Regions from separate parts of the Uliginosibacterium sangjuense genome, predicted to be linked through region 1. Evidence: predicted binding sites of a transcription regulator. Region 1 holds the regulator's gene; each other region holds the start of a gene.
The links. Region 1 encodes sigma-54, which starts transcription at its own class of promoters, with help from an activator protein. Its sites were predicted from a motif close to TGGCACGCTTNCTGCTNA; they were not measured.
Positions count from the first base shown of each region.

Region 1 (7,672 bases):
CACCGCGAAGACATCATCGAAACCATGTTCCTGAACATGTTCTTCGGCGGCAAGCTCAAGGGCATGCCCCCGAAGCTGCTCAGCGACGACGGCCAGCACATGGTGATCCGCCCGCTGGCTTATTGCGCCGAGAAGGATCTGGAAAAGTTCGCGCGTGCCATGGCCTACCCGATCATCCCCTGCAATCTGTGCGGCTCGCAGGAGAATGCCCAGCGCAAACAGATCAAGGCCATGCTGCAGACGTGGGATGCAACGCACCCGGAGCGCCTGCGCTCGATCTTCACTGCCCTTCAGAACGTAGTGCCCAGCCACCTCGCGGATGGCAATCTGTTCGACTACAAGGGGCTGACCCGCGAGGCCACCCTAAAGGAAGGGGACATTGTGTTCGATGAAGCAGAGGTATGTGCTTCACCCGAACCGGCCGCCGCGGTGCACTGGATGAGCCGGGATAAAGACAATGTACTGATTGAGTCGGAGCCGCTTTGAACACCATGAGTCCCCCGGCCGCCACCTGCGTGCTGGTCGCCGAACTGACCGGCGCCGAGGCCTTAACCCAGAAGCTGGGCGTACGCGAGGCGGAACGCGCCATCGAGCGTGGCCGCGCACGCGCCGCACGCGCGGTCGAAGCCTATGCCGGCCACACCCTGGTCACCGAAGGCCAGCGCCTGGTGGTCGGCTTCTCGCGTTGCGACAACGCCGTGCTGGCCGCCAACGACATGCGCGAACGCGTCAGCCAGTTGCCCCCGGTATCCGGCATCTCGCTGGCCCTGCGCATCGGCGTGCATGCCGGCCCGACCGACGCCGACAGCACCACGGGCTACGCCGGCCAGTTGCTGGCCGCAGCCGGGCGCGACCAGATCCTGATCAGCAGCGAGGCCGCCGAGCAACTGTCGGAAGCGATCCGCAACCAGATCACGACACAGCAGGCACTGTCAGTGGACAGCAAGGCCGTGTATGAGCTACGCGAAGATGTGTCGGGCATGCGTGCCAGCCAGCACAACACGCCCTTCTTCAGCCGCTCGCAGACCAACTTCAGCGATGTGGTTGTCGCGGCCGATGCCGGCCCGCCCTCCGTCGCGCCGATCTCCAGCGCCCCGCGTACCCGCCTGATGCTGCGCCACCAGAGCGCCAGTTACATCGTGTCGCAGACCCACCCGGTCATGCTGGCCGGGCGCGAGGAAGGCAACGACCTGGTCATCGCCGACCGGCGTGCGTCGCGTCACCATGCCCGCATCGAGTTCCGCAATGGCACCTACATGCTGATCGACACCAGCACCAATGGCACCTACCTGGTCGACGATCATGGGCTGGAGGTGATCCTCAAGCGCAGCGAATGTCAGCTGCCCGAACGCGGGCGCATCGGCTTCGGTTACTCACCACAAGAGATCGGCGTCGAGGCCGCACTGTTCGACATCGGGAACAAGTAAGAGAAGCGATACTTCAGACGACAAACAACAAAGCCGCGTACTCCGCGGCTTCGTTGTTTGTCGCTGTGCCTGGTCCTCAGTGTTCGAAGGGGTCTTCCTGATCCAGGGCCAGGCGCTGCCGCTCCACAAACTCCTGCGTGGAGTCGATGCCGCGCAACTGCAGGATGGTGTTGCGCACCGCAGCCTCCAGCAGCACCGCCAGGTTGCGCCCGGCCGCCACCGGCAGCACCGTGCGGCGCACCGGCACGCCCAGGATGTCCTGGTCCTCGTCGTCCAGCGGCAGGCGCAAGGGCTCGTCGTCGCGCGCACCGCGCCGCTGCAGGTGGACGATCAGCTTGAGCTTCATCTTGCGGCGACAGGCCGTCTCGCCAAAGATAGTGCGGATGTTGAGAATGCCCAGCCCGCGCACCTCAAGAAAGTCCTTGAGCATTTCGGGGCAGCGCCCCTCCAGCACGCCGGAAGCGACGCGCGAGATCTCCACCACGTCGTCTGCCACCAGGCCATGGCCACGCGAGATCAGTTCCAGCGCTAATTCGGACTTGCCGGCACCGGAATCACCGGTGATCAGCACCCCGACGCCCAGCACGTCCATGAACACGCCATGCAGGGAAACGCGCTCCGCCAGCTTGCGCGACAGGTAGGCGCGCAGCACGTCGATGACGCGGGCGGATTCCAGTGGCGAGGCCAGCAAGGGCACGCCCACGTCCTCACAGTTGCGCCGGATGATGTCGGGCACTTCGCAATCGTCGGCCACGATCACGCCCGGCGGCGATGACGCAAGGATGCCCAGCAGGTGATGCTCCAGCTTGTCACGCGCCTGGCGGCGTGCCCACGCGAACTCCGCCTCGCCCATGACTTGCAGGCGATTGGGGTGGATCAGGTTGAGGTGGCCCACCAGGTCAGCCGGCCACACCTTGTTGTCGGTGACGGTGAGATAGCTGTCGAGCCGGCCTGCGATGTGGCGCAGGCGCAGGGCCGTCCGGTTGGCCTCAAACAGCTGGGCGATGCTCGTGCGTCGCATGGGGATCCCATCCGGCGAAGAGAGTGGCGACCGTCGCCACATCCTGCGCGTCTGCCAGACTCTCGCGGAACGCACGGTCACTGAACATCTGCGCCAGTTCGGACAAGAGCTGCAGATGGCTTTCGTTGGCCTGTTCCGGCACCAACATGATGAACACGAGATCGACCGGTTTATTGTCCGGCGCGTCGAATTCGATCGGCAGCGCCAGTTGGACGAAGGCCCCCACGGCCTCCTTGAGCCCCTTGATGCGGCCGTGCGGGATCGCGATGCCCTGGCCCAGCCCGGTGGAGCCCAGCTTCTCGCGTTGCATGAGGGCGTCGAACACGACCTTGCGCGACAGGCTGTGGCTGGCCTCGAACAAGGCGCCGGCCTGCTGGAATACACCCGCCTTGTCGCCAGCAGTGCAGGCAACCAGGATGTTGGCGGAGGGCAGGATGCGAGAGATCAGGTTCATGCTGGGGTAGGCATCGGGCCGACTGCGCCCGCCACGACTGGAAATTCGCCGGCGCGGATCTGCCGCCCTCGGGGCGGCAGATCCGGCTGCAGTTCGACAGGATTATATGTCCGAGTGCAGCACCGCCGTGTGCAGTGTGTTACGAGCCGATCGCCTGTTGCTTGATGCCGGCGTGGCCATGGTCAGCAGTCTTTTCCTTGTGCTTGAGGACTTGGCGGTCGAGCTTGTCCACCATGGCGTCGATAGCCGCGTAGAGGTCGTCATTGTCGCATTCGACATGGATGTCCTTGCCCCGCACATGCAGGGTCACTTCGGCCTTCTGCCGAAGCTTTTCCACCGAGAGGATGACATGCGTCGCCGTGACGTGATCGAAGTGGCGGATCACGCGATCGAGCTTGCTGGTGACGTATTCGCGCAAGGCGGCGGTCACTTCGACATGATGGCCCGTGATGTTGAGGTTCATACCGTACTCCTCTGGTTAGATCGACTTGCGCTGACTGACCGGCGGGATATTCAGCGACTCACGGTACTTGGCGATCGTCCGTCGCGCCACCACGATACCCTGCTGGCCCAACACTTCGGCAATACGGGCGTCGGACAAGGGTTTCCTTGGATCCTCCCCGCCCACCATCTGGCGAATCAGCGCGCGAATCGCCGTGGCTGAGCAGGCACCGCCTGTATCGGTGGATACGTGACTGCCGAAGAAGTACTTCAGTTCAAAAATGCCGCGTGCCGTCGCCATGTACTTCTGCGTGGTCACGCGTGAGACGGTGGATTCGTGCAGTTCGAGTTCTTCCGCGATTTCCCTCAGGGTCAGTGGTCGCATGGCGACTTCACCGTAGTCGAAGAACTGGCGTTGGCGATCGACGATGGCTTGCGAGACCCGCAGAATCGTGTCGAAACGCTGCTGCACGTTCTTGATCAGCCACTTCGCCTCCTGCAACTGCGCGGACAGCGAAGCACTGGCACCACGGTTGTTATGGAGTATATCGGCATAGACACGGTGAATCCTGAGCTTCGGCATCGCCTCCGGATTGAGGCTGGCCGTCCAGTTGCCGCGATACTTCTTCACGATCACGTCGGGCACGATGTAGCGTGCATCGAGCGCCGCGAACTGGGCCCCTGGGCGCGGATTGAGACTGCAGATGAGCTCCTGGGCGGCACGCAGCGCGTCGTCGCTGCAGCCCAGGCGGCGCTTGATCTTCTGAAAGTCGCGCGCGGCCAGTTGCTCAAGGAGTCCATCGACGATGCCCAGCGCCAGCTCGCGGCTGGGCGTGACGGGTAGATTGCGTAGCTGAAGGGTCAGACATTCCTGCAGGTTGCGCGCGCCGACACCGGCCGGGTCCAGGTTCTGCACGTGATGCAGGGCGATCCCCAGCTCTTCCACCTCCACCTCCCACTCCTCGGGAATGAGGGGCAGCAGGTCTTCGAAGCTCTGCTGCAGGTAGCCATCGTCCTCCAGTGCTTCGACCATGAAGCGCACCAGGGCGCGATCACGGTCCGACAAGGGCATCAGGGAGACTTGCGCACTGAGGTGATCATGCAGGCTGGTGGTGGCGGCCTGGAATTCCTGGAAATCCGACTCGTCGTCGTCATCGTTGCCACGCCCGCTGCCGGCCTCGCTGCGCCATTCGGCGGCTTCGCCCAGGTCGTCGTCGGAGGCCGAGTCGTAGGCCTCGTTGATGGTGTCCGGCATCTCGACCGTGGAGGGCGGCTCAAAATCCTCCTCCCCGTTGGCCTTGCGTTCGGCCGAGGCGTAGTCCGCCTCGGTGGCTTCCGCCGTCGTCGTCACCTCGGGGGCGGCCACGACTTCGCCCGCCTCATCCTCCGCCCCATCACGCTCCAGCATCGGGTTGTCGAGCAGCATGCGCTCGATTTCCTGGTTCAGCTCCAGCGTGGAGAGCTGCAACAGCTTGATGGACTGTTGCAGCTGAGGGGTCAGCGCGAGTTGTTGCGAGAGGCGGAGCTGGAGGGAAGGCTTCATGGACAGGGTTGCAGCCAGGCGCGCTCAGAGACGGAAATGTTCGCCCAGGTAGATCTGGCGTACCTGGTCATTGTGCACAATCTCGTTCGGCTTGCCACCGGCCAGCACCTCACCGGCATTGATGATGAAGGCATGGTCGCAGATGCCGAGCGTCTCGCGCACGTTGTGATCGGTGATCAGCACGCCGATACCGCGCTGTTTGAGGAAGTTGATGATCTTCTGGATTTCCAGCACGGCAATCGGGTCGACGCCGGCAAAGGGCTCATCGAGCAGGATCAGCTTGGGTTGGGTGGCGAGCGCACGGGCGATCTCGCAGCGGCGACGCTCGCCGCCCGACAGCGCAATCGCCTGGGTGTCGCGCAGGTGGCCGATGTTCAGCTCATCGAGCAGCTCGTCCAGGCGCTCCTGCATCACCGCCTTGGGCAGCTTCTGCAGCTCCAGCACGGCCAGGATGTTCTCCGCCACGGTGAGCTTGCGGAACACCGAGTTCTCTTGCGGCAGGTAGGACAAGCCCATGCGCGCACGCTTGTGGATCGGCAGGTGCCCAAGCTCGGTGGCGTCCAGTTGCACGCTGCCGCCATCGGCGCGGACCAGGCCGACGATCATGTAGAAGCAGGTGGTCTTGCCGGCGCCATTGGGCCCCAGCAGGCCGACCACCTCGCCGCTGCCGACCTGGAACGACACATCCTTGACCACCGTGCGCGCTTTGTAGCGTTTGCGCAGGCCGGACACCCTAAGCAGACTCATCGAACGGTTCTTTCAAAATCCTGCGTATCACTTCCGACGAAAAACCACGCGACTGCAGGAAGCGTGCCTGCTTCGCCCATTCTTTCGCGTCCTGCGGCGCCTGCGTGAACTTTTTCGCCCACACGCCACGCGCACGACTCAATTCATCTCCTGCCAGACCGGCCAGCGCCTCGCCGGCCAGCTCGGCGCTGACGCCACGCTCGGCCAGCTCGCGCCGGATGCGTCCGCTGCCGAAACGCTCGCCACGCGCACGCACGAAGCTCTCGGCAAAACGCTCATCCGACTGCAGCCCGGTTTCCACCATGCGCTGCACGACCGCCTCCACATCCTCGCCTTCCGCCGCCTTCGCCTTGAGCTTGCGTCGCAGCTCATGCTGCGAATGCTCGCGCGTGGCAAGCATTCGCAGGGCCTGCGATTTGAGCGAAGCGGCCGGCGCTTTCTTCATCACGGCTTATTCGGCCGCCACGACTCCCATGGCGGCCACACCCACGGCTTCGCGAATCTTGTTCTCGATCTCGCGCGCAGTCTCGGGGTGTTCGCGCAGGAATTCGCGCGCATTGTCCTTGCCCTGGCCGATCTTCTCACCCTGGTAGGCATACCAGGCCCCCGACTTGTCGACGAACTTGTGATCGACGCCCATGTCGACGATCTCACCTTCGCGCGAAATGCCTTCGCCGTAGAGGATGTCGAAGTGGGCTTCCTTGAACGGCGGCGCGACCTTGTTCTTGACGACCTTGACCTTGGTCTCGGAGCCAATGACTTCCTCGCCCTTCTTGATCGTGCCAGTGCGGCGGATGTCCAGGCGCACCGAGGCGTAGAACTTCAGCGCGTTGCCGCCCGTCGTGGTTTCGGGATTGCCGAACATCACGCCGATCTTCATGCGGATCTGGTTGATGAAGATGACCAGCGTATTGGTGCGCTTGATGTTGGCGGTGAGCTTGCGCAGCGCCTGGCTCATCAGGCGGGCCTGCAGGCCGGGCAACTGGTCGCCCATCTCGCCTTCGATTTCGGCCTTGGGCGTCAGTGCGGCAACCGAGTCGATCACCAGGATGTCGACGCCGCCGGAGCGCACCAGCATGTCGGCGATCTCCAGCGCCTGCTCGCCGGTGTCCGGCTGGGAGATCAGCAGATCCTCGACCTTGACGCCCAGCTTGCCGGCGTAGCTCACGTCCAGTGCATGCTCAGCGTCGATAAAAGCGGCCGTGCCCCCGATCTTCTGCATCTCGGCGATGACTTGCAGGGTCAGCGTGGTCTTGCCGGAGGACTCCGGTCCGTAGATCTCGACGACGCGGCCGCGCGGCAGGCCGCCGATGCCCAGCGCGATATCCAGCCCCAGGGAGCCGGTCGATACGGCCTGGATGTTCTCCTCCAGCTTGCCGTCGCCCATCCGCATGATGGAGCCCTTGCCGAACTGTTTCTCGATCTGCGAAAGCGCTGCAGCAAGCGCCTTGGCCTTGTTGTCGTCCATGAAAAACCTCGCAAAATGGTCGTGGGAATTATGGCACAGAGCTTGCAACGGAAAGCATCCGGAGCGCCGTGCCTTGCGCAGTGCAACAGCCGATTTGTTTTATCCCGGCCGTCGATGACTGAGTAAATATACAGTATCAATCGCAATGCCCGTGAGCAAACCTGTTCGCCGATTCGCGCATGTGTTTGCAACTGAGAACAATTTTGCGCTTGGCAGCGGTAAAGCGATGAACCATGATGCGGGCCCGGCATCCAACTGCCGTTCAAACCTCCCTGGCCAAGGCGCGAGCGCGGACAACGCCCTCGCGGGATACATGCACTACCGCCCCCTCGCGGCCCTGCTGTGTGCAGGGTTTGCTTTGCTTGCCTGCAAACCCCAAGAAGACACGCTGCCTCTCACGAACAAGGCGGAGGGAACTGCCCCGGCTGCACCCCGGACCGGTGACACCCGCAGCGGGCGGCCACAGAACGTCACCACCACGCAAACCCGCAGCGAGACGGTGCCGCTGATGCTAGAGGCCCAGGGCAGCGTGCTGTCGCTGGACGAGGTGGACCTGCGGCCACAGAAGAAC
Region 1 covers NZ_CP101132.1:4,013,501-4,021,172, forward strand. Annotated here, with positions in the region: gene ttcA (tRNA 2-thiocytidine(32) synthetase TtcA) at 1-486, shown strand, start outside; gene NMB43_RS18615 (FHA domain-containing protein) at 492-1,427, shown strand; gene hprK (HPr(Ser) kinase/phosphatase) at 1,504-2,448, opposite strand; gene ptsN (PTS IIA-like nitrogen regulatory protein PtsN) at 2,417-2,902, opposite strand; gene hpf (ribosome hibernation-promoting factor, HPF/YfiA family) at 3,042-3,365, opposite strand; gene NMB43_RS18635 (RNA polymerase factor sigma-54) at 3,381-4,886, opposite strand; gene lptB (LPS export ABC transporter ATP-binding protein) at 4,911-5,633, opposite strand; gene recX (recombination regulator RecX) at 5,620-6,078, opposite strand; gene recA (recombinase RecA) at 6,085-7,101, opposite strand; gene NMB43_RS18655 (efflux RND transporter periplasmic adaptor subunit) at 7,415-7,672, shown strand, end outside.

Region 2 (7,672 bases), 1.2 Mb from region 1:
TGGTTGTTGCGTAGCATCTCGGTCACCATCTGGCCGTTGTCGCGGTTCAGATCGCGGGCCTGCTGGGCGAGTTCCAGATAGCGCAGCCAGTCGGGATGGTCGGCCTTGCCGATCAGGGTAAGGATGCCGTCGCGCGCATTGGCCAAGCCGGCCTGGGCCAGCAGGGCGCTGCGGGCATCGGCGAATTGCTTCAGCTTGGCGGCGATTTGCCCCTTGCGCTCCGCCAGGGCAAACAAGGGTTCGACGTTGCGGACGTCCAGGACCTGCCTCTCTTCGCCCAGCAAAGACACAAACTGCTCGAGCTGCGCCGTCTCGGTGACGAGCAACTGGAGCAGTTGCTGGCGCTGGATGGCGCGGTCCGGCGTCGTCGTCACGCGCTACGCGGTTGAGCGGACAGCATCTGGCGCACGCTGTCGATCAGGCCATCGGCGACCTTCTCCGGATTGACGGAGAAGCGGCCTTCGGAGATGGCGTTCTTGATCTCGGCGACCTTGCTGCCGTCGACGACCGGCGTCTGGCCGATCACTTGCTCGATCTGCTGCAAGCGGTTCGACAGCGAGGACAGTTGCACCTTTTCGGTCTGCGAGCCGGTAGCCGCGTCGGTTCGCACCTGACGCGTCTTGTTCTCGCTCGGAACCGAACTGGTCGGCTTGATGGTGTTATCGATTTTCACGGCGTTTCCCTTCTTCTTAACAGCTTTCAAATCTGGCCACGGGATGCCTTCAACCCGTTGCCTCACACGGGATAACGGATTGATATGGCCGAACTTTAGCGCATTTTTCTCCGTTTCCCGCTATTGACGTGGGCGAATAATCCTGGTTCCGCAAGTTGGATTTCGGCCCTGGGGCGTCAGTCTTGAGCCGGGCGCGCGCTCGCGGCGATGAATGGTGGTGGTCGGCGGTATGATCGGGGCAAGCCTTCGCGGAGCGGAATGCGGTGAACAAACGAGTCCTGATCATCTATGCCGGGGGGACGGTGGGTTGCGCGGGCGAGCCCTTGCGGCCAATGTCTCTGGGTGAATTCGAGCAGTTGCTGCGCCAGCGTGCGGTGCCGCAGTGGCCGGCCGAGCTGGACTGGCAGCTCGACGGTTTCGAGGTGCCGCTGGACAGCGCCAGCATGCAGCCGGCGCACTGGGTGCGCCTGGCCCAGCACATCATCGACGCCTACCTGGATTACGACGCCTTCGTGATCCTGCATGGCACCGACACCCTGGCCTGGAGCGCGGCGGCCTTGTCCTTCCTACTGCTCGGGCTGGACAAGCCGGTGGTGCTGAGCGGTGCGCAGCGCCCGCTGGCGGCGGCGGATTCGGATGCGCCGGCCAACTTGCGCCTGGCCATGCATGCGGCGCAAATGGACCTGCCGGAAGTGTGCGTGGCCTTCGGCGGGCAGGTGTTGCGTGGCAACCGGGCGATCAAGGTCCATGCATCGAGCGACGCCGCTTTCGCTTCACCCGACTACCCCGCGCTGGGCGTGTGGCAGGACGGCCGCCTGCTGCTCGACGCGGCGGCGGCCCTGCCCATGCCGCCAGTCTGGCTGGCCTTGTCGGATGCCACCGTGCGTGCGGTGGCGCACGAGCGTCTGCGGCAGATCGAGGTCGGCTTGCGCGAGGCCTCGGTCATCGCGCTGAACCTTTTTCCAGGGCTCTCCGCTGGCCTCTTGCGCACGGTGCTCCAGCACACCCGGCCGGCGGTGCGCGGCCTGGTGCTGGCGGCCTATGGCAGCGGCAATGCACCGGACTCGGAAGAGTTGTTGCAGGAACTGGCCCAGGCGCACGAAGCGGGCGTGGTGACGGTCGTCGTGACGCAGACGCGCGGGGGCGGGGTCCGCCTGGGGCAATACCAGACGGGTGCCGGCCTGCGTGGCGCGGGGGCGGTCAGCGGCGGAGACATGACGGCCGAGACGGCGCTGGCCAAGCTGGTCTTCCTGGTGGCCCAGCAACTACCGCGACAGGAAATCGAACAGGCCCTGCAGCGCTCGCTGGCGGGCGAGCTGAGCGCTGGCTGAGCCGGCTCGCCCGCCCGCCCGGGCGGCGCACTAATCGGCGTCGAGCTGGACCACGCCTTCGCTGCGTGCCTTGCCACTGACGATGCGGCCGCCGGCCACGCGCACCCGGACCGCCTGGCCCACGCTGGCGGTGTTCAGTGCCTGTCCTTCATAGCTCACCGCGAACCCCTCTCCCTGGGCCACCAGCTTGACGGTCTGCCCGGCCGTTACCGCCAGCACCCCGCGCAACTGGCTGGCCCGCAGCGGCTGGTTGCTCACCAGGGTCTGGCGGGCAACCAGGCCCAGCGCTTCGGCCGGATCTCGTAGCACGTCGGTCGCCAGGCTGCTGACTTCACCTTCTTCGCGGCGCATATCCGTCTCGGTCAGCGCTTCCCCCCCCGCGACCGTGCGCGCGACCACCACGTAAGGACCGTGGACCTCGACCGTGGCCGGCACGTACAGCGCGGCCTTGGCGCCGGCGCTGCAATTGACCGCCACGCTGACCCGCCCCCAGGCGCGCTGACTGCGTGGGAGAGAGGCCGTCCAGTCTGTGCAGGCCGCCAGGCGCGGCGAATCGAGGATGCGGCCCACCTCGATGCGCACCGTGTCGCCCGGGCGCTGCGGCTGCGCGGCCAGGTAGCGCTCCACGGCCGCGGCGACGCGTTCGACCGCTGTCTGCGCAGCTCCCACGGCGGGCCAGGTGAGCAGGGTGGCGAGTAGCAGGGCAAGGCGGAACAGGGGCATGGCAAGGGGGCAGTGAGGGGGCCGGACGGCGCCCATTATGCGTGGCCGCTTGCCGGCCGGGGCGGCAAACATTGCCGAGCGGGCCTGCCGCTGCTGCCGGGTATGCACGTCGTTTTGCCGCTTTTTCGACCGAAAGCCTCGTGGTGACGGCAGATACGATGCTGGCACAGAAGCTGCAAAGCACCTCGTGAAGGCTCCGCGCTGGTTGGGAGCCGGCAGAGGTGAGCATGAACGACGCAGTGAGAGAGGACGATATGAACAGACTCGATCCAAACCTGGACTTCCATCAGGCCGCGCTCGGCCTGAGGGCCCAGCGTCAAGCCCTGCTGGCATCCAACATCGCCAACGCCGACACCCCGCATTACAAGGCGCGTGATCTCGATTTCGGCAGTGCCCTGAAGGGGGCGCTCAATGGCCGCGTGGGTCAGCCGCTGGCGCTGTCCACCACCACCTCGGGCCATATTCCGGCCCAGGGCATGGCCTTGGCCCCGCATCTGCAGTACCGCACCGAAGAACAGTCCAGCGTGGACGGCAACACCGTCAACATGGACACGGAGCGTGCGGCCATCTCGCAGAACGCCGTGTACTACGAAGCCAGCCTGAGCTTCATCAACGGCCTGCTGCGCACCATGCAGCAAGCGGTGACGGGCCAGTAAGCGGGAGCGCGCGATGAGCCTCTTCAACGTGTTCAACATTTCGAGTTCGGCCCTGCATGCGCAGTCGGTCCGGCTCAATACCACGGCCAGCAACCTGGCCAATGCCGAGAGCGTGGCGGGGGCCGATGGCAAGCCCTACCGTGCCAAGCAGGTGGTGTTCTCCGCCACGCCCATGGGCGGGCCCTACTCGCAGGGCGTGCAGGTGAATCAGGTGGTCGAGTCCGCGGCGCCGCTGCGCACGGTCTACGACCCCTCGAATCCGGCCGCCAATGCCGAAGGCTACGTCAGCATGCCCAACGTGGATGTGGTGGAGGAGATGGTGAACATGATTTCCGCTTCGCGGGCCTACCAGACCAATGCCGAGGTGATGAGCACTGCGCGCACGCTGTTGCAGCGCACGCTCGCCATCGGCCAGGCATAAGGCAGGCAAGGCCCGCGACTGACCTAGAAGGACCGCAACCATGACAACCGCCGTCAACAACAGTTCTGCGTACTCGCAGCAGATTCTGTCCTCGCTGGGCAGCAGCTCCAGTTCGTCCAGCACCAAGGATGTTTCGTCTGCCGAAGACCAGCAGTCCAAGTTCCTCAAGCTGTTGACGACGCAGTTGCAGAACCAGGATCCGCTCAATCCGATGGACAACGCGGAGACCACTTCGCAGCTCGCGCAGATCAGCACGGTGGATGGCATCGAGCGCCTGAACCAGACCATCGCCTCGATGATGAGCAGCTACAAGACGGGCGAGGCCTACCAGGCTGCTGCCCTGGTCGGTCGCCAGGTGCTGGTCGATGGTAACCAGTTGCAGTTGCAGGAAGGTCTGTCGCTGGGTGGCGTGGATCTGAAGGGCGACGCGGACCATGTGTATGTGAGCTTCTACGACAGCACCGGCAAGGAGGTCGACAAGGTCGATCTGGGCGCCATGGACAAGGGCTCCAACACCTTCATCTGGGGTGGCGAGCTGTCGGACGGCACGCAGCTTGCGGACGGCAAGTACACGATCAAGGTCACGGCCGAACTGGCGGGCAAGAAGGTTGAGGTTTCTTCGCTGGAGATGGCGACCGTCGCCAGCGTGGTCAATGGCACCGACGGTGTCAGCATCGAAATTGGCAGGTTCGGGCAGATGTCGCTGTCCGACATCAAGCGCATTCTCTGAGCAGGAGCAGCATCATGGCATTCCAACAAGGTCTTTCTGGTCTGAACGCTGCCTCCAAGGCGCTGGACGTCATCAGCAACAACGTGGCGAACGCCAACAACGCGGGTTTCAAGCTGTCCGGCACCCAGTTCCAGGATGTCTATGCGGCGGCCCTCAACGGGGCCGCGGCCGGTGTGCAGGTCGGTATCGGTACCGCCGTGAGCCAGGTCAGCCAGTTGTTTTCGCAGGGCAACATCACGCCCACCAACAACCCGCTGGACGTGGCGATCAACGGCTCCGGTTTCTTCCGCATGACCAAGGACGGCGTCATCGGCTACACCCGCAACGGTCAGTTCGACGTGGACAAGGACGGCTACATCGTCAACTCGTCCAACTACCGTCTGACGGGCTATCCGGCCGATGCCACCGGCGCGATCCTGAACGCCTCGCCGACCGAGATCCAGATCGACACGGCCGACCTGCAGCCGGTGCAGACCGGCGCCAGCCCGGGCGCCACCGGCATCCAGATCGGCCTCAACCTCGATTCGCGCCAGACCGCGCCGACCGCTGCGTTCAACCCGGCCGACCCGTCCACCTACAACTCCTCGACTTCGGTCACGGTGTACGACAGCCTGGGCAACTCGCACATCATGACGATGTTCTTCCGCAAGGCAGCCACGCCGGGCGACTGGGACATGTACACCCAGACCGATGGCGGCACGACTTCGGCTGCCACCACGCTGTCGTTCAACACCAGCGGGGCGATGACCACCGGCATGCCGCTCACGGTGACGGTGGACTTCAACAACGCGGCCTTCGGCGGCGCGCTCGACTTCACCACACCGCTGGACCTCACCGGCTCCACCCAGTACGGCAGCTCCTTCGGGGTGAACCGCCAGGTGCAGGATGGCTACGCATCGGGCCGCCTGTCCGGCATCACCATCAGCCAGGACGGGATCGTGCAAGGCCGTTACAGCAACGGCCAGTCGCGCAACCTGGGGCAGATCGTGCTGGCCAACTTTGCCAGCCCGGGCGGCCTGTTGTCGCTGGGCGGCAACTTCTGGGCCGAGTCCCCGGCCTCGGGCCAGCCCCTGATCGGTGCACCGAATGCCGGCAACCTCGGCGCACTGCAAGCCGGCGCCATCGAGGAATCGAACGTCGACCTCACCGCCGAGCTGGTCAACATGATCACCCAGCAGCGTAACTACCAGGCCAACGCGCAGTCGATCCGCACCCAGGATCAGGTGATGCAGACCCTGGTGAACCTGCGCTGATGAGGCCTGAGGAGTGAGGAGGAAAACGCGATGTGTTCCGCGCATCACTCCGCAGTGAAAAGTTCTGTAATGGCAGGGCGGGCAGAGTCGTGATGGCTGTGCTCCCTTGACCCTCCAACTCCGGGACCGATCACCATGGACCGTCTGATCTACATCGCAATGAGTGGCGCCAAGGCGGCGATGAGCCAGCAGACGGCTGTCGCCAACAACCTGGCCAACGCGTCCACCAGCGGCTTCAAGGCCGAGATGAACCGCTTCCGCGCTGTGCAGGTGCAGTCGGAAGCGCTGCCTTCACGCGCCTTCGTGGTGGATGCCAGCGTGCGCAGCGACTTGTCGCAAGGGCCGCTGCAGCACACCGGGCGCTCGCTCGACGTGGCGGTGCAGGGGAATGGCTGGTTTGCGGTGCAGACGCCCGCCGGCGAGGCCTATACGCGCGCCGGCAACTTCGTGGTCGATGCCAACGGCACCCTGCGCACCATGGGTGGACTGGAGGTGATCGGGGATTCCGGGCCGATCTCGATCCCGCCCGACAACAGCCTGGAGATCGCGGCCGACGGCACCATCACCGCCACCCCGGTATCCGGTGCGCGCAACACCTCGTCGCAGATCGGTCGCCTCAAACTCGTGAATCCGCCGGCTGAGAACATGCAGCGCGGCGACGACGGCCTGTTCCGCGTGCGTGGCGGCACCCCGGCGGCGCAGGACGAGAACGTGCGCGTGGCCGGGGGCTACCTCGAAGCGAGCAATGTGAATGTGGTCGAGCAGATGGTCAGCATGATCTCGGTCGCGCGCCACTTCGAGATGCACACCAAGGTCCTGCAGAACGCGCAGGAGAACGACCGCGCTTCCACCAAGCTGGTGGCCGCGGCCTGATGAACATGGGACAGGCGGGGCAAGTGCCCGCTTATCGAAGCATGCCCGGGACGACGACGGCTTAGGCTGGACCGGCAGGAGGAAACTGAAATGATCCGCGCACTTTGGGTAGCCCGCACCGGCCTTGACGCCCAGCAAATGCAGTTGGACGTGATCTCGAACAACCTGGCCAACGTCAGCACGAATGGCTACAAGCGCTCGCACGCGGTGTTCGAGGACCTGCTGTACCAGACCATCCGCCAGCCTGGCGCGCAGTCCTCGCAGCAGACGCAGATTCCCTCTGGCCTGCAACTCGGCGCCGGCGTGCGTCCGGTCGCGACGGTCAAGAACTTCACCCAGGGCAACCTGCAGCAGACCGGCAATGCGCTGGACGTGGCGATCCAGGGCGAGGGCTTCTTCCAGGTCCTGCTGCCCGACGGCACCACCGCCTACACGCGTGATGGCTCCTTCCAGAAGGATTCCCAGGGGCAGATGGTCACCGCCAGCGGTTACCCGCTGCAGCCGGCCATCACCATCCCGGCCGATGCGCTGAGCGTCACTATCGGCAAGGACGGCACGGTCAGCGTGACCCAGCCTGGTTCGGCCAATCCGGCGCAGATCGGCAGCATCCAGATCGCCGCCTTCGTCAATCCGGCGGGTCTGCAGGCCATGGGGGAAAACCTCTTCCTGGAGACCGCCTCCAGCGGCACGCCCACGCCCAGCACACCGGGCACCAACGGCGTCGGCGTGCTGAACCAGCTCTACGTCGAGACGGCCAACGTCAACGTGGCCGAGGAACTGGTGCAACTGATCCAGACCCAGCGTGCCTATGAATTCAACTCGCGCGTGGTGCAGACAGCAGATTCGATGCTGGGCCGCCTGGCGCAACTGTAATGACCACGGGATAGGGAGCCGCGCATGAACAAGCTCACCACCTGCCTGATGCTGCTGCCCCTGGCCGCCTGCATGACCACGCCACCGACCGCGACCCATCAACCGATGTCGGTGCGCCCGCCGATCACCGATGCGGTGG
Region 2 covers NZ_CP101132.1:2,820,009-2,827,680, reverse strand. Annotated here, with positions in the region: gene NMB43_RS13115 (flagella synthesis protein FlgN) at 1-374, opposite strand, end outside; gene flgM (flagellar biosynthesis anti-sigma factor FlgM) at 371-673, opposite strand; gene NMB43_RS13105 (asparaginase) at 937-2,004, shown strand; gene flgA (flagellar basal body P-ring formation chaperone FlgA) at 2,035-2,727, opposite strand; gene flgB (flagellar basal body rod protein FlgB) at 2,982-3,383, shown strand; gene flgC (flagellar basal body rod protein FlgC) at 3,397-3,804, shown strand; gene NMB43_RS13085 (flagellar hook assembly protein FlgD) at 3,845-4,534, shown strand; gene flgE (flagellar hook protein FlgE) at 4,549-5,787, shown strand; gene flgF (flagellar basal-body rod protein FlgF) at 5,923-6,660, shown strand; gene flgG (flagellar basal-body rod protein FlgG) at 6,751-7,533, shown strand; gene NMB43_RS13065 (flagellar basal body L-ring protein FlgH) at 7,558-7,672, shown strand, end outside.
Region 2: a site for sigma-54 is predicted at 2,890-2,907, ahead of flgB (flagellar basal body rod protein FlgB). Genes of this name have one in related genera too.

Region 3 (7,672 bases), 900 kb from region 1:
TGGGCCTGAACCGGCTGTGGGGGCTGGATGTGCCGCGTGCGCGCTTGCAGGAATGGGGTTTGAGCCTGGGTGCGGACGTCCCCTTCTTCCTGTTTGGCCGTACTGCATTGGCCGAGGGCGTGGGTGAGCAGTTGCGACCGTTGGACCTGCCTCCGGCTTGGTACGTGGTGGTCGAGCCGCCAGTTTCGGTGCCGACCCCACAGATTTTCGCCGCAAAGGAATTGACACGAGACTCCAAGCCCCTAATAATGTCGGGCTTTCCGGCGAAGGATTGCTGGGCGATCGAAAACGAAGCCCGCAATGACCTGCAGCCGGTCGCCTGTGGCTTGTATCCGCCGGTTCAGGAAGCGCTCGACGCGCTGGCGGAATATGGAGTCCCCAGGATGAGCGGTTCCGGCGCCTGCGTGTTCCTTGCCTGTGAGAGCGAGGCTGCGGCGCGCAAGGTTGAGGCGGCGCTGGCAGACCGTTGGAAGGTCTGGGTGGCAGCCTCCCTGGAACGCCATCCGTTGTGGGGTGCCACACGCGAGTAAATGGTTTGACGGACTTGCCGGGTGGCGATGCGGCAGGTCTCAAAAAGGTTATTGGGGAGTCGCCAAGTTGGTTAAGGCTCCGGATTTTGATTCCGGCATTCGAGGGTTCGAGTCCTTCCTCCCCAGCCAGTCAATCGGGCAGGCAGCAATCAAATTGCTGCCTGCCCGAGTGTTTTGTAGTGCTTTAATCGCATATTTCCGTTCCGTGACAGGAACGCTCGCTCTGCAGAGGTAGTCATGGCGTACCGCAGCCTGATGGTCTTCACTGGCAACGCCAATCCCAAGCTTGCCGGTGACGTGGTCAAGCGTCTCGGCATTTCGATCGGTGCCGCGACGGTCGGTCGCTTCTCCGACGGCGAAGTCAATGTCGAGTTGCTTGAAAATGTCCGTGGCAAGGACATCTTTGTCCTGCAGCCGACTTCGGTGCCGACCAATGACAACCTGATGGAGCTGATGATCATGGTCGACGCGCTCAAGCGCGCCTCGGCCGGCCGTATCACCGCCGCCATCCCGTACTTTGGTTATGCCCGCCAGGATCGTCGTCCGCGCTCTGCACGCGTGCCGATCACCGCCAAGGTCGTGGCCAACATGCTGCAAGCCGTGGGCGTGCAGCGCGTGCTGACGGTCGATCTGCACGCCGACCAGATCCAGGGTTTCTTCGATATTCCGGTCGATAACATCTATGCCACCCCCTTGCTGCTGGATCACCTGCGCAAGACTGAGGACCTCAAGGATCTGATCGTGGTGTCGCCCGATGTGGGTGGCGTGGTGCGCGCGCGTGCCGTGGCCAAGCACCTGGAGACGGACCTGGCGATCATCGACAAGCGTCGTCCCAAGGCCAACGTGTCCGAGGTGATGAACATCATCGGCGACATCGAAGGTCGTACTTGCGTGATCGTCGATGACATCGTGGATACCGCCGGCACGCTGTGCAAGGCCGCCCAGGCGCTCAAGCAGCAGGGGGCCAAGCGAGTGGTGTCGTACATCACGCACCCGGTGCTGTCGGGCGCGGCGATCAGCCGCATCAACGATTCCGAACTGGATGAGCTGGTCGTGACCGACACCATCGCGCTGACGGATGAAGCGCGCGCATGCCGCAAGATCAAACAGGTTTCGATCGGCGCCCTGCTGGCCGATACGATGCTGCGCATCAGCAACGAGGAGTCGGTGTCCTCCTTGTTCATGGAAGACTGATTTTTGGTTTCGGGGGCTGGCGCGAGCCGGTCCCTTTTTGTGTAGGCGCCCGACTGGTCGCGGGACGGCGCCGTAATTCTGGAGATGACAATGCAATTTTCGTTCAAGGCTACCAAGCGCGATGAACAGGGCACGGGTGCGAGCCGCCGCCTGCGTCGTGCTGGCCAACTGCCGGGTATCGTGTACGGCGCTGGCAAGGACCCTATCCCTGTTCTGCTCGACCACAACGAGCTGTTCCACCTGCTGCGCAACGAGAAGTTCCACTCGTCCGTGCTGAACGTGGACGTCGAGGGCAGTAAGGAAACCGTCGTGCTGCGCGCCACCCAATGGCACCCGTTCCGTCAGCAAGTGCTGCACCTGGACTTCCAGCGTGTCGATGCTGCGGCCAAGCTGCACCTGAAGGTGCCCCTGCACTTCATCAACGGTGACGTGGCGCCTGGTGTGAAGCTGGACGGCGGCATGGTGTCGCACCCGGTCAATGAACTGGACGTGCAATGCCTGCCGGGCAACCTGCCCGAGTTCATCGAAGTCGACCTGGGCGCACTGCGTGCCGGCGAATCCATCCATGCTTCGCAGATCAAGCTGCCGGCGGGCGTGGAACTGGCCGCGCATGGCGATGCCGATCCGGTTGTGGCCTCCATCCTGAAGGCGCGCGGCGCTGATGCCGAGGCTGCTGAGGGTGAAGCGCCCAAGGCCTGATGACGCAGTCGGCTCCCAAGCTGATCGTCGGGCTCGGCAATCCCGGGCCTGAATACTCCGAAACCCGGCACAACGCCGGGTTTTGGTTTTGTGAGCGCCTGGCGCGCGAGTTGGGTGCGCCGCTCAATCATGAATCGCGCTATCACGGCTTCGTCGGGCGGGCCGGCAACGTCTGGATCCTGTTGCCACAGACCTATATGAACCGTTCCGGTCAGGCGGTGCAGCCGCTGGCACATTTCTACCGCATCGCGCCTGCTGAAATGCTGGTGGTGCATGATGAGCTGGACATCCCGCCCGGCCATCTGCGCTTGAAGTTCGGTGGTGGATTGGGCGGGCATAACGGCCTGAAGGACATCACTTCGCGCTTGGCGACTCAGGACTACTGGCGCCTGCGCATCGGCATCGGTCACCCCGGTGACAAGGCGCAGGTCGCGAACTATGTGCTCAATCGCGCGCGGCGCGAAGAGCAGGACGAGATCGACGCGGCAGTGGATCGCGCCTTGCTGGCCTGGCCCAAGATTGCCAAGGGCGACTGGAACGCCGCCATTCAATACATCAACACGCGCCCTGCGGCGCCCAAGGAAACAGCATGAGTCTCAAGTGCGGCATCGTCGGCCTGCCCAACGTCGGCAAGTCCACCCTGTTCAATGCGCTGACCAAGGCCGGCATCGCAGCCGAGAACTACCCCTTCTGCACGATCGAACCTAACGTGGGCATCGTCGAAGTGCCGGATCCGCGCCTCGACGCGCTGTCGGCCATCGTCAAGCCGCAGAAGATCCAGCCGGCCATCGTCGAGTTCGTGGATATCGCCGGCCTGGTTGCCGGTGCCTCCAAGGGTGAAGGCCTGGGCAACCAGTTCCTGGCCAACATCCGCGAAACCGATGCCGTCGTGAACGTGGTGCGCTGCTTTGACGACGAGAACGTGGTGCACGTGTCCGGCCGCGTCGATCCGATTGCTGACATCGAGACCATCGTGACCGAACTGGCGCTGGCCGACCTGGCCTCGGTGGAGAAGTCCATCGCGCGTGACGGTAAGAAGGCCAAGGCGGGCGACAAGGAGGCACAGAAGCTGGTCGCCGTGCTGGAGCGCCTGCTGCCGCACCTGAACGAGGGCAAGCCTGCGCGCACGCTGGATCTTTCTGATGATGACAAGGCGCTGATCAAGCCCTTGTGCCTGATGACCATCAAGCCTGCGATGTACGTCGGCAACGTGTTGGAGGACGGTTTCGAGAACAATCCGCACCTGGATCGCCTGCGTGAGCATGCAGCCAAGGAGGGCGCGCCGGTGGTCGCCGTGTGCGCCAAGATCGAGCAGGAACTGGCTGACCTGGACGATGAGGACAAGAAGGCCTTCCTGGCCGATCTGGGCCTCGAAGAGCCGGGCCTGAACCGCTTGATCCGTGCCGGCTATGATCTGCTGGGTCTGCAGACCTACTTCACCGCCGGCGTGAAGGAAGTGCGGGCCTGGACCATCCACAAAGGTGATACCGCGCCCCAGGCGGCCGGAGTGATCCACACCGATTTCGAGCGCGGCTTCATCCGCGCCCAGACCATCGCGTACGAGGACTTCATCCAGTACGGCGGTGAGCAGGGCGCCAAGGAAGCCGGCAAGATGCGTGCGGAAGGTAAGGAATACGTCGTCAAGGATGGCGACGTCATGAACTTCCTGTTCAACGTCTAAAACGCAAAAAAAGACCGTACAGATGTGCGGTCTTTTTTCTGTCGTGAGCGGATGGTGGCCTCGAAAGGCCACAGAAGGCACCCTTCTGAAGAAACGTAAATTCCTTCACGGAGGCGCGTCAGCTTTCTTTACATTGATTTTGATGCTTGAATGATTTTATCGGTAACTTGTTGATATTTATTGAGTAAATAATTTGGCACGCTGCGTGCTTAATCCTCCTTGCTGAGCAACTCAATCCGATCAACAAGGAGTCAATAAATGTTCACCAAGTCCTTGATGGCTGTGGCTGTCGTGGCCGCCTTCTCGACCAGCGCACATGCCCTGCCGAGCGTCTTCAACGATTCGATCCCCGCAGGCATCGCGTCCTTCGACGCCACCATCGCCGCCACAGGGGCAAGCGTGTCCACCGCACAGATCGTGACGGGCACCAGCGTCTACAACTACATCGACAAGGATGGCAATGCCGCCACCGTGACGATCACCCGCCCGAACGGCAGCGCAGCCAGCTTCTATGGCCAGTACGGCTCGATGACGGGAGCTTCGTTCTCGATCAACCCGGGCAGCAGCGGCTCCGATCCGATCCCGGGTTACAACTCGGGTATCACCTTCACGTTCAGCTCGCCGGTCAATGCCTTTGGCTTCGAAGTGGGTGACTGGGCAACCTGCTGCTATACGGGTACGCGTCCTGCTGCGGTTCAGAGCAGCTACGGCGTGCCGGCCAATGGTTCTGGCCTGTGGATCGGGTTTGACGGCGGCGCTCAAAAGCTGACTGCCAACGCCGACGACTATTCCGACAACCCCGGCTACGCCAAAGGTGGTGTGTTCGAAAACTTCATCGGCGCGATCGATGACACCGGCTTCTTCTCCAGCGTGACCTTCTTTGGTGACGGCTTTGGTGAGGTGCTGACGGCGGGCGGTACGCTGCGTTTCGCTTCCGTGCCGAAGGGTTCGGTGAGCGTGCCTGAGCCGACCTCGATGCTGCTGGTTGGCCTCGGTCTGGCTGGACTGGCGCTGCGCCGCAAGTTCGCCTGAGCCTTGAGCGCAAAGGGGAGAGATCCCCTGAGGCTAAAAGCCCCTCGTAAGAGGGGCTTTTCTTTTATGGGGGCCGAGATTCTGTGGCTGCGGGTGGCGTGTTGCGCTGAGATCAGGAGAGTGTGTGCGTGGCGTGACCTGGCAACTGGTTGAACTCCGTTGATCGATGATGCAGTGCTGACAGCGTGAGGCTTCCTGCGTGGTTCGCAAGTGTTTTGCGTAAGCGCGCTTGCCTGCCGCGAACGGCGAGCCTCGTTCCGGCCGTGTCTGGTCGTGTGTGAGGGGCCTTTCACTGCGCAGCGGCACGACGTCTGGGGCCGAGCGGGGCTTGTGGCGGGTGACTGGGCTGCACCTGACCTCGATGTGGACGGCTACCGAGTGACCGATGGAGCTAAGCAGATGCTCCATCGGTGTAGCCCTTTGCGGACCTGGCGGGCGACCCCGCTGCGCGCAAGCGGGATGTCAGAGACTGCTCTTGAGTTTGTTGAAGTCTTGTAGGGACACGCTGTTGAGCTTGCTGCCATCGATTTCGTCGAGCAGTTTGCGCGCTTCGCTCCGATCACCGCCTGCTGCCAATTGCATCGCCAGATGCAGGCGGATGTCAGGAACGGTCGGCGCCAACTGCACCGCTTTGCGCAGCATCTCGATGGCTTCCTTGGTCTGCTTGTTCATGGCCAGTGCCAAGCCCAGCGTATCGACGACAGCCGGTGCGTTGGGGGCCAGCGCGTAAGCTGCGCGGGCATCAGTCAGTGCGCTCGGATCGCCAGCCTGGATCTTTTGCCAGGCGAGATCATTCAACACGGCGGCGTGGCCAGGCGCTTGCTGGTTGAGGCGTTGCAGATAGCCGATGGCGTCTTTGTGCTGGTTGCGCTGGCCCGCTCTTTGCGCGGCGAACTGAAGTGCTGTCAGATCTGCCGGGTGAGCGGCAAGCCATGCGTTCAGCTCCCGATCGGCCTTGGGTGATTCGCTGATTCTGTCGAGGACGGTGATGCGCCGCAGTTGCGCGGGGCCTTCGGTGCCAAGCTCGCTTGCCTTGGCATAGGACTTGAGCGCGTCTTCGTAACGTTTGGTCTGGACGAATACATCGCCTTGCATGATGTAGCCCTGTGGCGCCCAGGCTTTGCGGTCGCGCAGGATGCTGATGGTGGTCAGCGCATCTTCGGCTTGCCCGAGTTGCACCTGAAGTGCGGCGAGCGTGGTGTGGACCGACATGTCGTCCGGGAAGCTGGCGATCGCTTTCTTCATGAGGCTGATGGCTTGGTCGGCCTGACCTGCACGGACCAAGGCTTCGGCTTGCCGGATGTGCAGACTTGGCTGGTCAGGGAAGCGCGCGATCAACTGGCCAAAGATCTGCGCCGCTTGCTGGTGATCTCCCTTGGCTTGCAGGACCGAGGCCAACAAGGTTTCCATCGCGGGCGAGGCGGGGTCTGCGGCCTGACCCGCCTGGGCAATCGAGAGCGCCTTGTCGACTTGGTTCAGCGATAGCAGGTGGTTGGTTGCGCTTTCCCGCAAGGTCACTGACGTCGGGACGGCAGCGATGCCACGCTCCAGCACGGCGAGCACATCGTCCGGTGGGGCATTGTCGGCGCGTCGCATGATGGCGGCGTCGACATAGACGCGTGCATCGGTTGTCTTCGCATCCATGGCTTTCTGGAGCCGGTTGAGAACGGTGTCCTTCTCGGCGCGGGACTTGGCTGACGCACGCAGCGCGAGGAGGGCCGGGTAGTAGTCGGCCTGAACATCGAGGGCAGCCAGGGTGTGCCGGAGTGCTTCGGCTTGCTGGCCGGCGCTTCCTGCGATCGCTGCACGCCACATGTGCGGCGCCGCCTTGTTTGGGAACTGGGCAATCTCCTGATCGGCAAGACGTTGTGCCGTGTCGCGCTGGCCTCCGCGCAGGGCGACCTGGAAGATCCGTTCGCGCAGCGTGTCGTCATTGCCTGCCTGCTGCTCCGCTTCGGCCAACAAGGCGAGGGCTTTGTCCTTTTGACCGAGCTCGAAGTGCATTTCCGCCTGGCGCACGGTCAGGGCGGCCTTCTGTTTGCTGGCCGGGTTGGCGCGAAGCTTGTCGAGCGTGGTTACAGCGTCATTGCGTTTGCCTGTCTGCCATTGGGTTTCGGCTTGCAGGCTGAGCAGTCGTTCGTCGCTGGGAGCGAGTACCAGGCCGCGTGCGATCCATGTGCTTGCCTCTGCTGTCTTGCGTTGGGCGAGGAGCGCTTCGCTCAGCAATCGATAGGCTTCCGGCGCGGTGTCGCGGACACCGACGGCCTTGCGTGCGCGCGCTTCGGCAGAAGCGAGCTCGCCGCGTGACAGCTCGATCTTGCCGGCGATGATCAGCGCAGGGTAGTGCTCGGGTGCGCTGGCCAGGACGCGCTGGGCTTGTGTATGCGCCTCTTCCGGCCGTCCTTCCTGCAGCTTGAGATAAGCATCGATGAACTGGGAGCGGTAGTGCCCAGGCGCCGTCTGCATCAACTGGTCGCGCAGTTTCTTGCCTTCCGGCAGCTTGCCAAGCGCCAGGTAGGCTTCGGCCAGGGCAGCC
Region 3 covers NZ_CP101132.1:415,454-423,125, forward strand. Annotated here, with positions in the region: gene ispE (4-(cytidine 5'-diphospho)-2-C-methyl-D-erythritol kinase) at 1-530, shown strand, start outside; tRNA gene NMB43_RS01935 (tRNA-Gln) at 583-659, shown strand; gene NMB43_RS01940 (ribose-phosphate pyrophosphokinase) at 768-1,724, shown strand; gene NMB43_RS01945 (50S ribosomal protein L25/general stress protein Ctc) at 1,815-2,423, shown strand; gene pth (aminoacyl-tRNA hydrolase) at 2,423-3,016, shown strand; gene ychF (redox-regulated ATPase YchF) at 3,013-4,104, shown strand; gene NMB43_RS01960 (PEP-CTERM sorting domain-containing protein) at 4,363-5,136, shown strand; gene prsT (XrtA/PEP-CTERM system TPR-repeat protein PrsT) at 5,599-7,672, opposite strand, start outside.
Region 3: a site for sigma-54 is predicted at 4,299-4,316, ahead of NMB43_RS01960 (PEP-CTERM sorting domain-containing protein). Genes of this name have one in related genera too.

Region 4 (7,672 bases), 700 kb from region 1:
TAATGGATCGCCACCCGGCAGCCCGCCGCATGCAGCACGCGCACGATCTCGGCCCCAACCCTTCGCGCCGCGCCCGTGACAAGTACGACGCGTTCGCTCATCCCTGCGCTTCCCAGGTCACCGGCACACCTTCCTTCAGCGCGCATTCGAGCATCTGTACCAAGGGCGCGGCACGCTGGAAGAAGTTGACCGGCGCGGCCATGCCGCGCGGCGCATCCTCGTCCTCCTCATCAGGCGCCGCAGGAACCGCCAGCTTGTCCTTCAGCATCGCGGCCTTGAGCCGCTCCAGCACTGCCGGCAACTGCTCGACCGTGACGATTCCGGTACGCGAATCCGGATCCTTGCCGAAGGCCACCAGCATCGCCTGGCCGACCTCGCCAAACATCAACACGTCGGCATCGGCCTTGGACTTGAATGTGATCAGCATGCGAATACACCTGTAAGACTGTGCTGTAATCAAATGTACCGGAAGCGGGCGACTTGTGCTGCCACACCGCGCGGTCCCCGTCGTGCAACGCTCACCCTGCCTGGAGAAGATATGTCAGAAGGAGAAGTGGCCGCCCCCGCCTTCCTGGCCGAACTGGCCGCTCGATTCGGTACCGAGCGCGTCATGGACGCTGCCCATGCGCAGGCGCGCTATGGCGCCGACACGGCCGGCACGACGCGCAGCATCGCAGGCGCCGTTCTGCCACAACATGCCGAGCAAGTGCAGTTACTGGTCCTGGCTGCGCAGCGCTTTGGCGTCCCGCTCTATCCCATCAGCACCGGCAACAACTGGGGCTATGGCACGGCCAATCCCGCCCGCAACGGCTGCGTGATCGTCGACCTCTCGGGTATGCGGGCCATCGACATCGATGCGGAAACCGGCGTCGTCAGCGTCGAACCCGGTGTCACCCAGGCCATGCTGCGCGCATACCTCGACCAGCATGCGCCGGACTTCCTGTGTCCCGTGACAGGCGCCGGCCCCGACTGCTCGCTGGTCGGCAACGCGCTGGAACGCGGCTATGGCATTACGCCCTACGCCGACCACTTCGCCGCCGTCATGGGCCTCGAGGCCATCCTGCCCAATGGCGACCTGTATCGCCCACCGCTCGCAGAGATGGGGGCGGAAAACATCGACAAAGTCTTCAAGTGGAGTGTCGGCCCCTATCTGGACGGCCTGTTCGCCCAGGGAAACTTCGGCATCGTCACCCGCATGCACATTGCCCTGGCCACCCGGCCGGAACGCGTCGAGGCCTTCTTCTTCGGCGTCCCGCAGGACGAAGGGCTTGAAGACGTCGTCCTGGCGGTGCGCGGCATCCTGCGCGAACTGGGCGGCGTGGTCGGCTCGATCAACCTCATGAACCGCCATCGCGTGCTGGCGATGATGGAACCCTACCCGCGCGACAGATTGGTCGACGGACTGATTCCGGAAGATTGTCTGCAGGAAATGGCCAGACGAAACCAGGTCATGGCCTGGATGGGCGCCGGCGCGCTGTACGGCAACGCGAAGCTGGTCGCTGCCGCCCGCTCGGTCATCCGTCAGCGATTGGCGGGCAAGGTGCGACGCCTGATGTTCTTCACCGAAGGCAAGCTGAACGTCCTCATCCCGGTGGTACGCGCACTCCCGGGCAAGCCATTCCGCAATCTGGACAACGTACTGGCCACCCTGCACAAAACGCTCAAACTACTGGGCGGCGCCCCCAGCGAGATCGCCCTGCCCCTGGCCTACTGGATCTCCGGCCAGCGCCCGCCCACCGGGCAAGCAATGAACCCCTCGCGTGACGGCTGCGGCCTGATCTGGTACTCGCCTCTGATAGAAATGAAGCCACAAGCAGTACGGAACTATGTGGAAATGGTCAAGCGGGTCTGCACCTACGCTAGGCAACAACACGACCAAACATATCGCTTCGAACCGCTGATCACGCTGACCACCGTGTCGGATCGCTGCATTGACAGCACTGTCCCCATCTTATTCAAGCGCTCAGACCCGAACGCAGTCTTGGCAGCCCGTGAATGCTACAAAGATCTGTTCGAGGCCGGCCTTGAGCTCACCCCACCCTGTGTCCCCTACCGAGGAACCGTCGACTCCATTCCACGCTTCATGAAGGCACAAAGTCCATTCTGGAAAGCGCTGAACCACATCAAAACCAGCCTCGATCCACAGCAGATCCTGGCGCCCGGACGTTACACACGCACCGAGGTCAGCCCCCTTGATCCTGAGTAAGTCAGTGCTGTCGGTAGGCTTTACACGACAGACGCCCCCCTAGAGGAAGCTCCGCTCTTATACAAACAAATCAATGAGTTAAGAGTCCGTTTTTAGCTGGCATGCGCCGTGCTTATGTAGGTCTAGCCGTGTTGGCTTTTTAGATTCCTCACATTCAACGGAGATTTCTCTATGAACAAGCTTGCAAAGCTGTTTTCGGTGCTCGGCACGGCTTGCGCGCTTTCGTTCGCCGCCGCGCCCTCCAGCGCCGCCTTGGTGAACGCGGGTGGCGTATTGCTCGATCCGGACTACACCGACGGTGGTGAATTCGATTTCATCTCCCAATTCGATTTCACGCAGTGGTACTCGGCCAGCTCCACCGCCGCCGGTGTTGTGGACTATGGTAGCGGCGTGGGTATTGGCAGCGTCCTGGCTACGCAGGACGGCTCGTCCGGCGCGAGCGGCTACTTCCTGAGCGGCGTGGGTGAGTTCTACCGCATCAACGGTCTGAGCAAGACCAATGGCGACGTCTTCGTTCCTGGCGGCGAGCTGACCCTGGCCTTCGGCGGGATTGGCCTGAACAAGGATGGCTCTTTCGACATCAGCAGCGCATGGGCACGTGTTTACGTAGATGTCGGTGGCGACAACTACACGCCGCCCGCATCGGACCAAGCGGATGTGGATGCAGCTCTGGACGGCAATGTGTGGCTGGAACTGGCCTTCAGCACCCTGGCCTTCACCAGCGGTAATGTCCAAAACGGCGTAGTCAGTGCAACGTTCGACATTCTGAGCGGCGCTGGTGCAGGCAACTTCGATCCGAAGACCCTGACCTACACCGCAGATGCACGCTTCACCAATGGCGGCGCGTCGCAAGTCTATTCGAATGGCGGCAATGGCAGCGCCTACGGCAACACGATTCCGGAACCCGGTTCGATGCTGCTGCTCGGTTCCGCTCTGCTGGGCTTGGGTGCGCTGCGTCGCCGCGCCTAAATCCAGTTAGGGTTCTACGCCAACAAAAAAGCCCGCTCTGCGGGCTTTTTTGCGTCTACATGCAAGTTCCTGATGTTCGCCCTATCAGAACAGGCCAAACATACTGAAAGGCCGCAGGATTCTCGCAATGACTGGCGCAGCCACTGAACGAGAGGGTGGCCTTGTCGCCCTGCTCCCACAGGCGGGCAGTGCATCCGGAGCGGGCGTCGCGCAGCTCCACGGGCTGAATGCGGGTCTGTCGCATCTGGGCCATGTCGAACAGACATTGTCCCTGGCCGGGAACGTTGAACAGCGCGCTGAGGCGCTTGACCTGGCTGTTGACGACCTCGACGCTGGCCGTCCCGTTGTAGCCCGTCTCGTTCTCGAAGCGGCACTCGGTCTTCAGGTTCAGCGGGCGCGGGGCCTGCGGGCGGATCGTCCGGCCGAGCAGGCGCGACTGGACCGGCGCCGGCGCACGACCGGGCGAGACGGCGGCGGCCTGTGTAGCGGCCGGCGCAGGCGCAGCTTGTGCGGAACCTGCCGGGGCGGGCGTTGGCGCCGGGGCGGGTTCGGGCGGTACGGGCGGCGTACTGCTGCAGGCCACGAGCACGCCGGCTAGAAGGATCGGCAGGCGGCGCATCTCAATGGCGCCGGAAGCCGGCCAGCAACAAGCCGGCACCGATAAACAGACCACCGAAGGCTCGATTGGTCCAGCGGATGTGGGCGGGGTCGCGCAACAGGCGCAGCACCCGCGCAGCCAGCAGGGTATAGCCACTCATTACGACCGAATCGGTGATCAGCAAGGACACGGCGCACAGCGCGTACTGCGGCCATTGCGGCGCCTGCGGGTCGATGAACTGGGGCAGGACGGCCAGCATGAACACGATGCCCTTGGGGTTGCTGGCGTTGATCAGGAAGGCGCGCAGGACCAATTGCGTGCGACTGCTCTGCTCCGCCTGGCCGAATTCAAGCGGGCGCGGTACGGCCCGCCACTGCTGGATGCCTAGCCAGATCAGATAGGCCACCCCACACCATTTGATGATCTCGAACGCAGTCTGCGAGGCCGCCAGCAGCGCGCCAAGACCGGCCGCGCAGATCAGCACCAGCAGGAGCACGCCCAACTGCAGGCCAAGAATGTTCCACAGTGCGCGACGGTAGCCGTAGCGCAAGCCGGCGGCCATGCAGGAGACAGCTCCAGGGCCAGGTGACAGGCTGATCAGCCAACTGGCGATGAAGAAGGCGAGCCAAGTTTCAAGCGACATCGGTTTGCATGCGGAGCGGAGAAGGTGGCAGGCATGTTAACCAGCACACAGCATCCTGCCGCCACGCTGGCGACGAATGCCCCTTATGGCTTGACCGGAAGGTCGGGACGGTAGCGCTGCATCAGGGGCGCCGGCACATCGCCCGAGTATTCGCAGGACACGACGCTGCGCGTGAGGTCGGTGCTGTCGGCGCGGATCACGAACCAGCGACGCGGCTCGCGGCTCGCCGGGAAGCCGTCGTCAGCGGTACAACGCACGCGCTTCCATTCGTTCTGCACGAGGATCTCTTCGATGCAGAACACGTCTGGCTTGTCAGCGGTGGAGCGCGCCAGATGCTGCGCCCGCTCCGGCGCGTGCAGCTTGTACCAGGTGACTACGTCCTCGGGCATTTCGTAGACGTAAAAGCCCCAGCCGGTGAAGCGCACGCCATTGCGGCGGAAGACCGACCAGTTGGTCAGATCGGAATCATGAAAGCTGAGCAGGTGCAGGCCGCCGATCTCGCGCGCCTTCTTAAACTCGACGATCGCATCCGCGCTGCGCCCCTGGTACTCCGGCGGGGCCCGGTCCGTGACCTTGAAGCTGGCTATCTGTTGTTTGCGGGTGAAGCTGGGTTCGCCGCGCCAGCGCGCGGAATCCTTGGCCAGCGCGGTAAACAGGCTGCCCTCGCAACTGGCCATGCCGCGCATGACCTCGATACCAGGCTCAGCCAGCACAGGCAGGCTGAAAGCAGCGATCAGCAGGGTCGCGAGCGGGCGTACGAGCGGATGCATCGGCGGCTCCTTCCGACGCCCCGCTCAGTCACGCGGCAGCGCCGATCAGTTGGGTGGCTGGCGCAGATGCCAGTCGGTCGCCTGCTGCAACTGGTGGGCCACCCCGAGCAGGCGTGCTTCGTTGAAATAGTTGCCGATCAGTTGCAGCCCGACCGGCAGGCCCTCAACCGAGAATCCTGCGGGTGCGGACAGGGCCGGCAGACCCGCCAAGTTCACGGCGATCGTGTAGATATCTGCAAGATACATCTGCACGGGGTCATCCGCCATCTGGCCAATCCCCCAGGCGGCGGTCGGCGCCACCGGGCCGGCGATCACGTCGCACTGCCGCAGGGCTTGCTGGAAGTCTTCGGCAATCAGGCGGCGCAGTTGCTGGGCCTTGATGTAGTAGGCGTCGTAGTAGCCATGCGACAGCACATAGGTGCCCACCAGGATGCGCCGCTTGACCTCGGCACCGAAGCCTTCGGCGCGGCTGCGTGCGTACATCTCGGCCAGGTCCTTGTAGTCGCTGGCGCGATGGCCGTAACGCACGCCGTCGAAGCGGCTCAGATTGGAGCTCGCCTCGGCTGGCGCGATCACGTAATAAGCCGGGATGGCCAGATGCGTGTTGGGCAGGCTGACCTCGACCGTGGTGGCACCAAGCTTCCTCAATTCGGCCAGCGCGCCTTCGATGGCGGTGCGCACGTCGGCCGCCAGGCCCTCGCCGAAATACTCCTTGGGCAAACCGATACGCAGGCCCGCCAGCGGTGCAGTCAGGGCGCGCGTGTAGTCCTCGCCCGGGCGCTCCAGGCTGGTGGAGTCACGGCTGTCGAAACCCGCCATGTGGTTGAGCAGCAGCGCGCAGTCCTCGGCGGTATGCGCCATCGGGCCACCCTGGTCCAGCGAGCTGGCGTAGGCCACCATGCCGTAACGCGAGACCACGCCGTAGGTCGGTTTGATGCCGGTGATGCCGCACAGCCCCGCAGGCTGACGGATGGAGCCGCCGGTGTCGGTGCCGGTCGCGGCGGGCACCATGCCGGCCGCCACCGCCGCGGCCGAGCCGCCCGAGCTGCCGCCGGCCACGCGGGCGGTGTCCCAGGGGTTGCGCACGGCGCCGAAATGCGGGTTCTCGCTGGTCGAGCCCATGGCGAACTCGTCCATGTTGGTCTTGCCCAGGCTCACCGTGCCGGCGACCTTGAGCTGGCTCACCACATGCGCGTCGTAGGGGCTGACGAAATTGGCCAGCATCTTCGAGCCGCAGGTGGTCAGCACGCCCTCTGTGCAGAACAGATCCTTGTGGGCGATCGGCAGGCCGGCCAGCGGCGCGGCCGTGCCGGCGGCGATGGCCTTGTCGGCCGCATCGGCGGCGGCCAGCGCGCCCTCACGGTCGACCGTGATGAAGGCGTTGATGGCGGCGTTCTTCGCGTCGATGCGGGCGAGGTATTGCGTGACCAGCTCGCGGCTGGACATCTTCTTTTGCTTGAGCTGTTCGGACAGCGACTTGAGGGTCTGGATGCTCATTTTTCTTGCGCGTAGCCCAGCCCGATCTCGATCTGGTCCATCAGGGCGTGGATGAATTTGATGTGGATTTCCTGGATGCGGTCGGCGTAGCCGAAGTGCGGCACGATGATTTCGGCATCGGCCAGCCCTTTCATCTTGCCGCCGTCCTTGCCCATCAGCAGGATCACCTTCATGTCGCGCGCTTTGGCGGCCTTGGCGGCGGCCAGGATGTTGGCCGAGTTGCCGCTGGTGGACAGGCCCAGGAACACGTCGCCGGGGCGGCCCAGCGCCTCGACCTGGCGCGAGAAGATGAACTCGAAACCGTAGTCGTTGCCGACACAGGTGATGTGCGAGGGGTCCGAGATGGCGATGGCGGCCAGCGCCGGGCGATTGTCGCGGTAGCGACCGGACAGCTCCTCGGCGAAGTGCATGGCGTCACAATGCGAGCCGCCGTTGCCGGCCGACAGCACCTTGCCACCCGCCTTGAGGCAGTCGATCAGGATCTGGCCGGCCTTGCCGACCTGGGCCAGCAACGCCGGATCAGCCATCACGCGGCCCAGCAGTTCATGGGCTTCCTGCAGATGACTCAGAAGACGGCTCATTCGATCACCTTCGGGACCAGGTAGAGCCCTGCTTCGGCCTCCGGCGCCACGGCCTGGAAGGCCTCGCGCCGATCGGCCTCGGTCACGGCGTCTGGCCGCAGGCGCTGGACCACGTCCTGCGGGTGCGACATCGGGGCAACGCCGGTGGTATCGACGGCCTGCATCTGCGCAATCAGATCAAAGATGCCATTGAGCTTGGCCTGGGTGGCTTCGGCATCCTGGGGAGTGAGTTCGATACGGGCCAAGCGCGCGATGCGGCCGACCTCTTCGAGCGACAGTGACATGGCGACGGAAGGTACTGGGTGGAATGAATCAGACAGGTGATTAGGGTAACATAGCCGATTATTCTGCCCTCCTGATCACACTGCCCTGCCAGGCCTTGCCGGCAGCGCTACGGTAAAAAAATGT
Region 4 covers NZ_CP101132.1:221,422-229,093, reverse strand. Annotated here, with positions in the region: gene NMB43_RS01075 (pteridine reductase) at 1-101, opposite strand, end outside; gene NMB43_RS01070 (DUF1840 domain-containing protein) at 98-427, opposite strand; gene NMB43_RS01065 (FAD-binding oxidoreductase) at 539-2,206, shown strand; gene NMB43_RS01060 (PEP-CTERM sorting domain-containing protein) at 2,378-3,175, shown strand; gene NMB43_RS01055 (hypothetical protein) at 3,231-3,794, opposite strand; gene rhtB (homoserine/homoserine lactone efflux protein) at 3,796-4,416, opposite strand; gene NMB43_RS01045 (hypothetical protein) at 4,500-5,186, opposite strand; gene gatA (Asp-tRNA(Asn)/Glu-tRNA(Gln) amidotransferase subunit GatA) at 5,232-6,632, opposite strand; gene lpcA (D-sedoheptulose 7-phosphate isomerase) at 6,680-7,264, opposite strand; gene gatC (Asp-tRNA(Asn)/Glu-tRNA(Gln) amidotransferase subunit GatC) at 7,261-7,548, opposite strand; gene NMB43_RS01025 (rod shape-determining protein) at 7,669-7,672, shown strand, end outside.
Region 4: a site for sigma-54 is predicted at 2,304-2,321, ahead of NMB43_RS01060 (PEP-CTERM sorting domain-containing protein). Genes of this name have one in related genera too.